3 regions of the Rhodococcus sp. P4_E4 genome follow, and region 3 is predicted to be linked to each of the others. Evidence: riboswitches for the same ligand, from Rfam matches in the RefSeq annotation. Region 3 holds a riboswitch; each other region holds the start of a gene.
The links. A riboswitch is a leader RNA that binds a small molecule or an ion and turns the genes downstream of it on or off. The one in region 3 is predicted to bind thiamine pyrophosphate.
Positions count from the first base shown of each region.

Region 1 (4,800 bases), on a different contig from region 3:
GGCCGCGCTCGGTGCGGTGTTCGACCCCGCCGGAATGGCGGCGAGGGAGTCCATGCTGCCTGCAGCAACTCGGACCGCCAAGTGGAAGCTCGATCGCACCAACAGCGTGTACGAGGCCAATTTCAACGTCGCATATCTGATCGGCCCTGGCATCGGCGGTGTCCTGATCGCAACGATCGGGGCGGTGAACACGCTCTGGGTGACGGCGGCTGGTTTTGTGTTCTCGATAGTCGTGGTTGCCTTCATCCGCCTTCCTGGCGCCGGAGTCCCCGAACACGAACATCGTCCGAAATCGATCTGGCACGGCACACTCGACGGTCTTCGGTTCGTCTGGAACAACAAACTGCTGCGCACTCTGGCGCTGATCGACATGGCCGTCGTCGCGCTCTACATGCCGGTGGAGAGTGTCGTGTTCCCGGTGTACTTCACAGAGTTGGATCAACCGGCGCAACTCGGATCGGTGCTGATGGCATTGGCGATCGGCGGCATCATCGGCTCTCTCGCCTACGCTCCGCTGGCACCGATCATGTCCCGGCGACTGATCATGATTTTTGCCGTCGCCGTTCTCGGCATAGCGATGCTTGCCATGGCGCTTCTACCTCCGCTGTGGGTGATCCTCGTGCTCGCCGGACTGCAGGGGCTCGTCTACGGACCAGTCGGCCCGATCGCCAACTACGCCATGCAGACGCACAGCCCGGAGCACATGCGCGGACGCGTCGTCGGTGTCATGACGTCGACTGCCTACGCCGCCGGCCCGCTGGGTTACCTCGCGGTCGGACCTCTGCTCGATCAACTCGGAATCGCGTCGACCTTTGTGGCCCTGTCGATTCCGATCATCCTGATCGCCGCAGTCTGTGCCTCCCTGCCGGTGCTTCGCGAACTGGATCGTCCGCGACACTCGACCGACGTCAGTTGAACCCCATCACGTCGTTGCCCCAGGCGACGCGCAGTCCGTGATCGGGGTCGCTGACGAGGGTGTCAGCCGAGTCGATCAACAGCGTCGACCGCCTCTCTTCCTCGTACGGCGCCCAGTGCTTCGAACCGTCGAGAGCTGCCGGCACGGCATGCCGCGCGAAGGCCAACCATCGCCGTTGAATACGGCCGGCTACCTCCATCGCAGCCTTCCGTCCACCCAGCCAGAACGTGGGGTCGACGTTCAGGGTTCCGAAATTGCCGAATACATAAGGTAATTCGGTCGCGTGGCCCGCACCGATCCGCGCCGCCTTGAGCATCGGCGTCGCGTGATCGAAGCGGTAGACCCACGTAGGGGAATGCCTGCAGTGAGCGTCGGCGATCCACAGAGTCGGCATGCGAAACGCCGCGTCCCGCGACAGTGCCAGCGCGCCACTCGGTTTCGCGTGATCAGGGTAAGCCGACATGATCTCGGCAAGTTTGGTCGCGGAGATGTCGGGGTGATCATCCGCCAGCAGTTGCAGCATGGCCTCGACCGACTGCGCGCTCACCGGCATCAGCGGAGACTTCATGAACTTGAAGATCGACGCCTCGTCCTTGTTGGAACCGATGATCAGTGGGATTCGGTGCGCGTAACCCTTCTGGAAAGCCGCAACCGGGTAGTGCGGCACCAGATCACGATCGACAACGGGTGCCATCGCCAAAGTTCCCGGAATCCGGGTCGGAATTTCGTTGACCAGGTCATCGCTTGCCTTGACGAGCAGTTCCAGATCCGTGGTCAGCAGATCGCCTGCGTCTTCAGGGGCGATCGAAAGCAGTTCGAGAAACCGCTCCGCCACGGTCTTGGCGCGCTCGGCCCCGTAGACGGAGGTCGCGGGAGGACTCTGGGCAATCGCACGATTGAACAGACCTTCGGCGCTCGGACAGGTCATGAGCGTCGTGATGGATCCTGCGCCGGACGACTCACCGAACACCGTCACCGCACTCGGGTCACCCCCGAAGGCGTCGATGTTGTCTCGAACCCATTCGAGTGCCGCAATCTGGTCTCGCAGACCACAGTTCGATTCGAAAACGGTATCCGCGGTGGAGAATCCAGACAGGTCCAGGAATCCGAGGGCACCGACGCGATAGTTGAAGGAGACGAGAACGACGTCACCGGTTTCAGCCAGATGACGGCCGTCGTAGATCGTTTGGGCGGCGGACCCGAGGCAGTAGGCGCCGCCGTGAATCCACACCATCACCGGTCGCGGCGTGCCGTCGGGGCGCGGGGCCCACACGTTGATCGACAGACAGTCTTCGTCGATTTTGAAGGCCCGGTCGATCGGAACCGCCGGGCTCTGGCCCTGCGGCGCGATCGGCCCGAACTCACGACAGTCGCGCACCCCGTCCCACGGCTCAGCGGGTTGCGGCGCGCGGAATCTCCGTTCACCCACCGGCGCTGCTGCGTAAGGCATGCCCTTCCACGCGAACATTCCGCCATCCGGATACCCGCGGGCTTCTCCGCCGCGGGCACGGATCACCAGAGTTCCGTCCTCGCCGAGATTCGGTCGAACGTCGGTCTCCATGTCTGAATCCCCTCCCGACCCGCGCGTGTGGCAAACAAGACCAAACGTACCAACATAAGGCCGATGTGCGCCGACTACTCAACTGCCAGGTAGCCGCCGACGAAGCAGAGGCTCGGTGTTAAGGTCGCCTAGTTCTGACACGGGGTGCTCCGCATGGGCGGGGCTGAGAACACACCCGGGAACCTGATCAGGTAATGCTGACGAAGGGATGTCATGGCTACTACGCAGCCTGCATACAATTCTGCCGAAAACTCGGTGGCCACAGCGCCGTCGACGGATCGGTTCACCGATCGGCTCTGGGCCGAGACGAAGGTCCTCCGCGAGTCGATCGACTCACTGGAGTTCCTCAAACGCCTCGGCGACGGAACCTTGCCTCTCGACGCGTTCCGCACGTACATCGAGCAGGACAAGCTTTATCTCGAGGGGTATTCGAAAGCGTTGTCCCTGGTCGCGGCCCACGCCCCGGATCCGCAGTCGGCGGGCTTCTGGTCGAATTCCGCGTCCACGGCAGCGACAGTGGAATCTGCGCTTCACGACGGACTTCTCACCGGTGGAATTCTTCCAGCGGGATCGGGAAGGCTCGAGCATTCGCAGGCCTGCCTGGGATACGTCTCGTATCTGACGGCGACTGCGGCAACTGCGCCTTACCCGGTCTCCGCAGCGGCAGTACTCCCCTGCTTCTGGATCTACGCCGAGGTCGGCCGCGATCTTGCCGCTTCAGCGCGCGAGGTACTCGACGCCGATCCGTCGCATCCGTACGCACAGTGGGTCACGACGTACGACGCACCCGAATTCCACGAGTCGGTGGCGCAGGCCCGCGTACTGGTCAATGCTGCGGCCGAAGCAGCCACCGAGACAGAGCGTGAGGCGATGAGTGAAGCATTCCGCATCGCCAGTCGCTACGAGTTGATGTTCTGGGATTCCGCACTCCACCAGCAGCCTTGGCCGGCGTCGTGATGTCGTTTGCGGCGCTGCGCCGCACACTTGCCACGTCTGCCGCGATCGCAGCCGCATTCACAGTTCTGACCGGATGCGCCGCTGACACCGGCTCTTCCGACGGGACCATTCGGTTCGCACTCGACTGGACCCCGAACACGAACCACACCGGTTTGTACGTTGCACTCCAAGAGGGCTACTTCGAGGACGCCGGTCTGGACGTCTCGATCCTGCCGTACAACAACACCTCGCCCGACACCCTGGTCGACGCCGGCAACGCGGAGTTCGGCATCAGCACACAGAGTCAGGCCACGTTCGCCCGAGCGGCCGGCGCCGCCACGACGTCCGTCATCGCGCCACTTCAGCACCGCGCCACCGGCATCGGTGTGAAGGCGGATCGTGCGGACATCACGCGCCCGCGTGATCTCGACGGAAAGACGTACGCCGGGTTCGGCGATCCCGGCGAAGTCGAGACACTGCAGCAGATCATCCGCAACGACGGCGGGACCGGGAACTTCACGACGGTCACGCTCGGTACGTCCGCGTACGAAGCCGTGTACTCGGGCCAGGCCGATTTCACGGTCTCCTACTTTGCGTGGGAAGGCCTCGAAGCGGAGCGAAACGGAACTCCGATGCGGTACTTCCAGTACACCGATTACGGCTTCCCCGATGCGTATTCGATCGTGATCAACGGCAACCAGCAGTGGTTGAAGGACCATCCCGACGAGGCACGCAAGTTCGTCAAAGCCGTTCAACGCGGATATCAGACTGCTGCCGACAACCCGGACCAGGCCGCGCAGGATCTCATCGACGCGAACCCCGGAGCTTTCACCGACGAAGACCTCGTCCGTGACAGTCAGCGGATGCTCGCCGCCGACTACATGAAAGACGCCAACGGCGTCGTGGGCGCCCAGAATCTCGAAACCTGGTCGGGTTATTCGGGATTCCTCTTCGACAACGGATTGCTCGCCGGACCGGACGGGAAGCCGCTGACCCAGAAGCCGGACTGGTCGGAGTACTTCACCAATGAGTATCTCGACGCGTCCTGACGTGAGCGGACGGCTGGTCTCGGCCATGCGGCGGGCGCTTCCCGCGCTCGCCGTGGTGGTGCTCCTCGTAGCGGCGTGGCAGATCTACGTCGAGATCAGTGGGATTCGGCCGCAGGTACTTCCGTCTCCTGGTCGCGTTCTGTCCCAAGGGTGGGACAATCGCGAGATCATCTCCGGCCACGCCTGGTCGACATTGCAGGTCACGTTGGTCGGCTTCACTGTTTCACTGGTGTTGGCCTGGATTCTTGCTGTGGTCGTGGACTTTTCGCCGTGGTTGTCACGCGCGCTGGTACCACTTTTTGTCGTCTCGCAGACGCTGCCGATCATCGCCATCGCGC
Region 1 is NZ_JBFUJB010000026.1:57,515-62,314, reverse strand. It holds gene AC1DVN_RS26605 (MFS transporter) at 1-916, shown strand, start outside; gene AC1DVN_RS26600 (carboxylesterase/lipase family protein) at 909-2,477, opposite strand; TPP riboswitch at 2,608-2,703, shown strand; gene AC1DVN_RS26595 (TenA family protein) at 2,691-3,434, shown strand; gene AC1DVN_RS26590 (ABC transporter substrate-binding protein) at 3,434-4,462, shown strand; gene AC1DVN_RS26585 (ABC transporter permease) at 4,440-4,800, shown strand, end outside.
Region 1: it holds a riboswitch for thiamine pyrophosphate, as region 3 does, so the genes downstream of both, AC1DVN_RS26595 (TenA family protein) here and AC1DVN_RS09935 (3-oxoacyl-ACP reductase) in region 3, are expected to answer to the same signal.

Region 2 (4,800 bases), on a different contig from region 3:
GAGGCCTCGCTCAAATATGCTGCCCCGACCGGGTTTCCGACGCGATTGTTCGCCCGTGCAGTTTCGACCAGCCCGGTGTAGACGGAGAGGTCGGTCGAGATGGTGGTCAACGCGCTGTGCCCGGCAAGATCAGTCGAGTCGAGACCGGCCGATGCCTGGACGATCTCCGCCGACGCCTCACCGATCGACTGCGTGTATCGGTCGCGTACTTCGGCGGGTTCGAGGCCGCCGGAGATGAAGGCGGTGGCCGCGGCGGCGTCTGCCAAAGACAACGCGCTGTAGAGGTTCTGGGCCGAGTTGGCGAGAGGTTCGGTTTCGACGAGGAGGAGGTCGAGGTTCGCCTGTCGGTTCTCGATCGCTGCGGTGGCGAGGAGTCCGGCGATCAAGGTGATCGCAATCAAGATCACTCCGACGACGGTCAACCGGCCAGGCGTCGAGGACATGAATGCCTGGAGTTCGCGCCGCAGAAGTGCTCGCTCGTCCTCCGCCGATACCGAAGTGCCCTCGGCGGGCGGCAGCGACCGGGGTTCGATGGACGGGACGACACGGTCGACCATCGAGCACCTCACTTCGCTGTAGGCGGGCTACCGAGAAATGACGCCGCCGAGAAATGATTCAGGGCATCTTCGCGAGCATATAAGCATCACCTACACCTGGAGCAGTTTGAAACGGTTAGTGTGGGACAACGGCGAGAGCAGGCGGAGCGAGGTAGTCGATGCGTGGTGACGGTGACGGTTGGTCGATCGGACCGGACGGTACTCGGCATTGGGGTAAACACGGAGCCGCTGGACTGCTTCTGCGCGCCCCCGATTCGGACGGATCGCCCCTGGTCTTGCTGCAGCATCGTGCGGCGTGGAGCCATCAAGGTGGTACCTGGGCATTGCCCGGTGGAGCACGGGACTCACACGAAAGCACGACGCACGCCGCTGTCCGGGAGGCACACGAAGAAGCCGGAATCGCCGAAGACGCCGTTCGCGTCCGCGGTGAGGTAGTGACGATGCATGCTGAGAGCGGGTGGACCTACACCACCGTTGTGGCTGATGCGGCACATCCACTGTCTACGGTTGCCAACGGTGAGAGCACCGAGTTGCGGTGGGTGCGTGAAGCCGACGTCGATTCGCTGCCATTGCATCCGGGATTCGGTTCCTCGTGGCCCGAGCTCCGAACTGCGCCTGTACCAGCCGAGACCGAAGACCTACAGGGCGGCGACCCACACACCGTCGTACTCGAAGACGGTGGCTTCGGATGGTTGTCGGGCAGCTCGCACCAAGGCAGTTCCCACCAAGGCAGTTCCCACCAAGGCAGTGAGCAGTCAGGCAGTGACCAGAACCTGTCCGAGGCGTCGAGTACGCAGTCTTAACAGGGCATATACAGCAGAAGGGCCGGACTCCTCAGGAGGCTGATCTTGCCGAGGTTCAGGTCTTCGAGCGATTCGGTGCTGAGCGAGCCGGTGTCGAGGGATCCCATTTAGTGCTCCTAGGTTTCAGTTAGTAACTGGGAGTAAACTACAACAAACCGAATGGGATGCGACACGCAATCGAAATAACTGTGATCAAGATCACCTAATCCGACTTTTCGGACATCCAATCGCACCTAGGAACTGGGGGTTTGTTGTCTGATCGGACAACTTCCGTTCATGTTTCGAGTCAGGCGTGCTGACCCGTAACTGTGCAGAAATCGCCCGGCAAACAGTTGACGGTCGCCAGTTACCGGTTTTCAGCGTCCAGTGACGGCCGCGGCGAGGCGCTGCGCAGCCGCCTGGGGATCCGACGCGTGCGTGATTGCACGCACGACGACTATGCGCGTGGCACCGGCATCGAGCAGCTCCGGCAGGCGTTCCTCGTCGATGCCGCCGATTGCGAACCAGGGGCGCGGCGGTGCGGCGTCGGCGGTCGATCGAACCAGTTCCAGACCGGACGCACTTCGATTCGGTTTGGTCGGTGTCGCCCAGACCGGCCCGGTGCAGAAGTAGTCGACGCCCTCTTCGATTGCGGCCAGACTCGCCTGCGCGCGACTACTCGTCGAACGCCCGATGACGACGTCTTCACCGACAACGGTTCGCGCGTAGGGGACGGGAATGTCGTTCTGGCCAAGGTGGAGGATGTCGGCACCGGAAGCCATCGCGAGATCCGCGCGATCGTTCACGGCCAACAATGCGCCGTGGCGTCGCGCTGCGACCGCGAGAATGCCCAGCGCTACCAATTCGTCCTTGGCCTCGAGCGGGCCGAACTCGCGCTCACCGGCAGAGCCCTTGTCACGCAATTGGATGATGTCGACTCCGCCGGACAATGCTGCCTCGGCGAACTGCGCGAGGTCGCCTTTCTCGCGGCGCGCGTCGGTGCACAGGTACAGCCGTGCTGCTGCCAGGCGCTCGCGCCGGTCGATGACGTTACTGGGATGTGTGGGGTGCACGGAGCAAACGGTAGCCTCTAGGGAGCAAGGTTCGACACGGGAGTCCTGAAACGTCGTTGTCACTTTTTGTCGTGACTGCGAGGTTCGTGGGGCTGAGAGGGGATCGCGACCAGATCCCGACCGTCAGACCTGACCCGGATCATGCCGGCGCAGGAAGTGGAGGTGGAGTTTCGTGAGTACACACGCTCGTACGGTGTCGGTTGTCGGCGGCGGTGTCATCGGTCTCGCCATTGCGTGGCGAGCCGCCCGCGACGGGTGGTCCGTTCGGTTGTACGACCCGTCCATTGGATCAGGTGCTTCGTGGGTGGCGGGCGGAATGCTCGCCCCGCTTTCCGAAGGCTGGCCGGGTGAAGAGACAGCGTTGACGGTTGGTGCGGCGTCCCTGGAACGGTGGCCGACGTTCGGTGAGGAGCTCGGAAAGTTCGGGCCATCGGTCTTCACCGCGGACAGTTCGCTGACGGTTGCACTCGATGCGGCCGACGCGCAGGACCTGCAGACCATCGCCGAGTGGGTGACCGCGCAGGGCCATGAACTCGAAGTTCTCGGTCGCGCCCGCATCCGCGAACTCGAACCGATGCTCGGCCGGGGCATCCGGTCGGGACTGATGGCTGTCGGTGAGTCCGCCGTCGACAACAGACTTCTGCTGGAGGCGTTGCAGAAGGCCTGTGCGGAATCCGGTGTCGAATTGATCGCGCGTGCCGTCAACGACCTCGCCGAACTCGATACCGACCAGATAGTGCTCACCGCCGGTATCGCGTCACCCAAGCTGTGGCCCGGGTTACCGGTACGCCCGGTCAAGGGCGAAATCCTTCGCCTGCGGAGTAGGCCTGGAGTCACCCCGGCGCCCAGCCGCACCATCCGCGGAAGCGTCCACGGGCGGCCCGCCTACCTCGTCCCGCGCGGTGACGGAATCGTCGTCGGCGCAACACAATACGAGTCCGGTGAGGACACACAGGTCACGATGGCCGGAGTACGCGACCTGATCAACGACGCCGAGGCACTGATGCCGGCGATCGGCGAATACGAACTGTACGAATGCGCGGCAGGCCTGCGTCCCATGACGCCGGACAACCTGCCCTTGATCGGGCGCGTGTCCGATCGTGTTGTCGTCTCCACCGGACACGGACGCAACGGTGTCCTGCTGACGCCCGTCACCGCCGATGCGACGGTCGCGTTGCTGAACGGCACATCTTTGGTCGAGGTAAAAGGAACCGAACCCGAGCGGTTCGCAGTAGTTAAGGAAAATTCATGAGTGAGCAGGTCCCGATCGGGATCACCGTCAACGGCGAAGATCTCGAGTTCGATCGAGCAGTCACGGTGACCGAGCTACTGACGCACCTCGAGTTGCCGAGCAAGGGTATCGCCGTCGCCGTCGACGGTGCGCTCTTTCCTCGCGGGCGTTGGGACGAATCCGTCGGACGTGGTTGGGAAATCGAGATCCTCACGGCGGTGCAGGGTGGCTGAGCAGGACCTTCTCACTATCGCTGGCCGCAGCTTCGGTTCCCGGCTCATCACCGGAACAGGCGGCGCCGCCAACCTTGCGGTGCTCGAGGAAGCGCTCGTCGCCTCCGGCACCGAACTGACCACCGTCGCGATGCGGCGAGTCGACGCGGCCGGCGGCACCGGCGTTCTGGACCTGCTTCGTCGCCTCGGAATCGAACCGTTGCCGAACACCGCCGGGTGTCGGGGCGCCGCCGAAGCAGTGCTGACGGCGCAGTTGGCACGCGAAGCGCTCGAGACGAACTGGGTCAAACTCGAAGTCATAGCCGACGAGCGGACACTGCTGCCCGACGCAATCGAACTCGTCTCCGCCGCAGAACAATTGGTGGACGACGGATTCACCGTTCTGCCGTACACGACGGACGATCCGGTGCTGGCGCTTCGCCTCGAAGAGGTTGGTTGCGCCGCGGTCATGCCGCTCGGTTCACCCATCGGCACCGGGCTTGGTATCGCGAATCCGCACAACATCGAGATGATCGTCGAGCGCGCCGGCGTACCCGTCATCCTCGACGCCGGGATCGGAACGGCCAGCGACGCCACCCTTGCCATGGAGTTGGGCTGCGACGCGGTCCTACTTGCGACAGCGGTGACGCGGGCCAAGAATCCCGCGCTGATGGCGTCGGCGATGCGTCACGCTGTCGTGGCAGGTTTCGAGGCGCGGCACGCCGGCCGGATCCCCAAGCGATTCTGGGCTCAAGCGTCGTCCTGAGGGACGAGATCCGGGTGATTTCTCGGGGTTCTGCCCGAATTGCCCGGACTCATGTCCTACCTGAGTACCACTCGGAACTAGACCTGTGGCCGATGTGCTGGTCATTGCCGGTAGGGCAGAGTTCTCCTCATGATTGAACTGAGGGGATTGACCAAGGTTTACGGACCGACGAAAGCGGT
Region 2 is NZ_JBFUJB010000015.1:54,891-59,690, forward strand. It holds gene AC1DVN_RS16970 (hypothetical protein) at 1-557, opposite strand, end outside; gene AC1DVN_RS16975 (NUDIX hydrolase) at 716-1,360, shown strand; gene thiE (thiamine phosphate synthase) at 1,717-2,412, opposite strand; TPP riboswitch at 2,439-2,585, shown strand; gene thiO (glycine oxidase ThiO) at 2,585-3,664, shown strand; gene thiS (sulfur carrier protein ThiS) at 3,661-3,876, shown strand; gene thiG (thiazole synthase) at 3,869-4,621, shown strand; gene AC1DVN_RS17000 (ABC transporter ATP-binding protein) at 4,751-4,800, shown strand, end outside.
Region 2: it holds a riboswitch for thiamine pyrophosphate, as region 3 does, so the genes downstream of both, thiO (glycine oxidase ThiO) here and AC1DVN_RS09935 (3-oxoacyl-ACP reductase) in region 3, are expected to answer to the same signal.

Region 3 (4,800 bases):
CCGCGGTAGCGGGCGTAGTCGCCGTCGATGCGCAGCTTTCGCCACGCACGCTTCGACACCGGATTCATCAATCCGAGTTCGTCTGCCAGGGCTCGCATTTCACCGAAGTAATTACCCAGGATGCGGCGTGAATGTGGGCTCCCCCAGAAGGCGCTCTTCATCACCTCGTCCGGGATTCCGAATTCTTCGGCGAATTCCTTTGGCGGTGACATGATTTCGCCCGCAAGCCAACGCATCGTGCCGGGGAAGGCGACCGATGTGATGGCTCGACTCGTACGACTGAGTCTGGGGACGTGATTGCGCAGGAACTCGTGAGCAAACGAGATGTGTCTCGCTTCTTCGGCGATGTGAATCTCCATGGTGCGGAGCATCGCCGGCGGCGTGTCCTTACCCTCGCGGATGAGATCCTTCTGGAAGTGGTCGATCGGTTCTTCACCAGCCAGAATGCCGATGAAGAAGATGACCGGGAACTTTGCTCCCAGCACTCCGATGATCGGCGACAGCCGCCGGAACATCGGACGCATACCCGGTACGTCGATGTCCATACGATTGACGAGTTCTTGGAACATCTGGATGTGATTGCACTCTTCGGTCATCTCGTGCAGGCAGTACCGGAACTCAGGCGACTGGTTGGGTAGCGCCATGATGTATTGCAGCATTCCCCGGATCAAGATGCTCTCGAATGCCGAACCCACCTTGGTCACATTCGCCTGACGCCACATTCCCATGGCGATTCGACGCTCCAACGACTGATCCTGGTACCACTGCGTCGCTCCGAGCGGATCCGACACGGATGAGAGCACCCACCTCGGATCATGCGGATCGATCGCGAACTCTGGTGAATCCCAGTCGATGTCGAGATAGGGATCGAAACTGCGGGCAACTGAGCCCTCGGACAAAGTCTGCAGTACCTGGCGGTACGGCTTTTCCACTTCGATCGACGCTGACCGAGCCATCGGTGTCTCCTCACGGCCAGTCCGTCGATTGGAGTCGACGGACTTGAATGAGGTCAAACATAATGGGACACCGCGTCCCACGCAACCCCTTCAGGGGCCTGATTTCAGGCCCGCCGCACCGGGATGATCTCGCGAACCTTCTCGTCTCGGAGATACAGACCCGCCCACATGACGATTCCGGTATAGACGGCAAACAGTGTCGTGCTCAGCAGAGGCTGTTCCGCTCGAAGGTTGGTCAACACGGCTCCGCCCAGGTAACCGGTGAGCAGAATCGCGCCGAGTATCGACGTTCGCGGAATCACGTACAGCGCAAGGCAGATCAGTTGCACCACCCCGGCCGTCAATGCCAGCGAGTCCGGCAACCCAAGTTCGGCGGAGGCGTCCTTGACGGTCTGAAGGTTGAGAATGTGAATGATGCCGTCGAAGAGCATGAAAACGACGAACAGCCCACTCAGGACGTATCCGACCTTGCGAGCCGTGGCCGAAGGTGTCGTCGTCGTGGCGTTACCGGAAACAGTTTCGTTGTGGACGGGCTGGGTGGTCATCGGATTCTCCTGGGGCGAAGGCGAGCGGCCTGTTGCCACTTCGCTTGCAATTACGACTCCCGAGCGATCGAAAACTCATCGCGCCGACCGTTACTGCACACCCGGCGTTCAGGACGATTCACCTCACGTGGTCTGATGGACGGTGACACGGGGTGCCGAAAAAGTCGGCTGAGATCAGACCCGATGAACCTGACCAGTTAGCACTGGCGGAGGGATGTCGACATGACCGAACAGCAATTTCAGCGCGCATTGAACCTCGACGAGCAGATCGTTCTGATCACCGGTGGCGCCCGCGGGCTCGGCGCCGCACTGAGCCGAGCATTCTTCCGCTCGGGCGCCCGCGTAATCGTGAACTACAACAAGAGCCGCGATGCCGCCGAGGCCCTGGTCGCCGAACTGGGTGAGGATCGCACCTTCGCAGTCCAGGCGGACGTGACGGACCGCAGTTCCGTCGACCAGTTGTTCTCCGCTGCACGCGAGAGATTCGACGCACCGATCTCGACCGTGGTCGACAATGCACTGGTCGACTTCTCGTTCAACGGCGATGCCCGGCCGAACGCGGACACGATCACCTGGGCCGACTTCGACTCTCAACTACGCGGAGCTGTTGCCGGAACACTCAATACCACCCAGGCAGGACTACCAGGCATGCGCGAACTCGGCTTCGGCCGAATCATCACTGTCGGAACCAATCTGGTCCAGAATCCGGTAGTTCCGTACCACGACTACACCGCTGCCAAGGCCGCACTGTTGGCACTGACACGGACGCTGTCCGCCGACCTCGGTCCGGACGGGATCACAGTCAACATGGTCTCCGGCGGCTTGCTCCGCACCACCGATGCGAGTGCCGCGACACCGGAAGCAGTGTTCGACATGATCGCGGCAAGCACTCCCCTGCGCCGAGTCACGACGCCGGACGAATTTGCCGACGCTGCACTCTTTTTCGCCTCCCCATGGTCGCGGGCCGTGACCGGCCAGAATCTGGTTGTCGACGGCGGACTCGTCAAGAACTGATGGGCGCACAGCTACGGATAGGTGCGTTCCTGCTCGGTTGCGGGCATCACAGTGCGGCGTGGCGACACCGCGACTCACCGGTCGAAAGTCTCGGTGACATCACGTATTACGAGTCGCTCGCCCAGATCGCCGAACGCGGCAAGCTGGACGCCGTTTTCTTCGCTGACGGTCACAGTGTTCGAGAACCCGAGTCTGGTGCGTCGTGGTTTCTCGAACCGATCACCGCGTTGACTGCCATGGCACGAGCGACGGCGAACGTCGGCCTGGTCACCACCATCTCCACGACCTTTTACACGCCATTCCACGCGGCACGACTTTTGGCATCGCTCGACCACATCAGCGGCGGACGGGCCGGATGGAACGTCGTGACCTCGATGTTCGACCAGGAGGCGCGCAACCACGGACTCGAGGCGATGCCCGATCACGCATCCCGATATGAACGAGCCGACGAATTTGTCGAAGTGGCCCTCGCATTGTGGGATTCGTGGTCGGAAGACGCGCTGATCCTCGACCGGGCGGGACGTTTTGCCGACGCAGGCGAGATTTCTCGCATCGATCACGACGGCAAGCATTTTCGTGTCGACGGCCCGTTGACGGTTCCTCGATCCCCGCAGGGCAGACCGGTTTTGTTTCAGGCCGGGGCGTCCGAGCAGGGTCGCGATCTGGCTGCGCAGCGCGCCGAGGCGATCTATTCGGTTGCCTACGACCTACCCAGCGCGCAGAGCTACTACGCGGACGTGAAGTCGAGAATCGAGCGCGCCGGCCGGGATTCGAACTCGGTCGCCGTCATGCCGGGGCTGGTCACCTACGTCGGAAGTACTGTCGCCGAGGCACGGGCCAAGAAGGCCGAACTTGATCGCCTGCTGCCCACCGAACAGTCGATACGCCAACTCTCGTTGTTCACCGGACAGGATTGCGAGGACTGGGATCTCGACGGGCCCGTGCCCCCGTTGCCTCCACTCGAAGCATTCAGCGGGCCGCAAGGACGCTACGCAACTATTCTGCGGATCGTCGAGAAGGACGCACCGACTGTGCGGGAACTCCTCGGGACGCTCGCTGCGGGTGGTGGCCACGCAACGATGATCGGCACACCGGAGTCGATTGCCGACGAGATGGAATCCTGGTTGAACGGCCGCGGTGCCGACGGTTTCAATCTGATGCCGCCGACCTATCCGCAGGGCCTGGAAGATTTTGTCGATCACGTGATTCCAGTGCTGCAGGCGCGTGGGTTGTTCCGACGCGAATACGAGGGAGCGACTCTGAGAGAAAACCTCACCTAGTCCGGCAGTAGCGGCACCGACAGGTCCGGATCGCGTCCCAGGAGCACTCCCCTCGTGAGAGCCGCCGAGCCGAACTTCTTCCGGACGCTGTCCATCGCCGAGTCGAGGGCGGCAGTGTCCGGACCCGCGAATCCTGGACCGTCGAAGGGCAATTCGAGTTGTTCGGCGCCGTCCCGATCCAGGTTGGAGACAGCGACACCGATCAACGTGATGCCCTTGTCCGCGATCATCGGTATCGCTTCGTCCAGCAGCACCATCGAGGCGTTCAGCAATTCCGCTGTGTCGGCGGTGGACCGGCGCAGTGTGTGAGATCGAGTTGCCCGCGTGAAATCCGCGAAGCGAAGCCGGAGCGTGACCGTGCGCCCCGTCCGCTGCGCCGAACGCATGCGTCGACTGGCACGATCGACAAGGGACATCAACGACGCATCGAGTTCTGCGCGGGAATGGGATCCGCGACCAAGCGCATGCTGAGCACCCATCGAACTGCGGCCACGATAGGCGCGGACGGGGCGCGGATCTCGATTGTGCGAGAGCGCGTAGAGATGGCGACCGGCGCCGCCCCCGAGAATCGAGACGATCGAGGATTCGTCGTGCCGAGCGATGTCACCCACCGTCACGATGTCGAAGTTTCGCAACTTCTGGGCCGTGATCTTGCCGACGCCCCACAGCTTCTCGACCGGCAACGGATGCAGGAATTCGGTCTCGCCCTCCGGCGGCACTCGCAGCAATCCGTCGGGTTTCGCGAATGCACTCGCGACCTTGGCCAGGAACTTGGTGCGTGCGATCCCGACCGTGATCGGTAGTCCCACCTGCTCGGCCACGTCGCGTCTGAGGTTGGCCCCGATCTGCAGCGGGTTTCCCACGATTTTGGCGAGCCCGCCGACCTCGAGAAAGGCCTCGTCAATGGAGATTCCTTCGACCAGCGGCGACGTGTCGTGAAAGACGTCGAACACGTCTTTGCTCGCCTGCGAGTACGCCGACATTCGCGGGGGAACGACGATTGCC
Region 3 is NZ_JBFUJB010000006.1:242,195-246,994, forward strand. It holds gene AC1DVN_RS09925 (AurF N-oxygenase family protein) at 1-956, opposite strand, end outside; gene AC1DVN_RS09930 (DoxX family protein) at 1,061-1,501, opposite strand; TPP riboswitch at 1,640-1,733, shown strand; gene AC1DVN_RS09935 (3-oxoacyl-ACP reductase) at 1,751-2,515, shown strand; gene AC1DVN_RS09940 (LLM class flavin-dependent oxidoreductase) at 2,515-3,795, shown strand; gene dinB (DNA polymerase IV) at 3,792-4,800, opposite strand, start outside.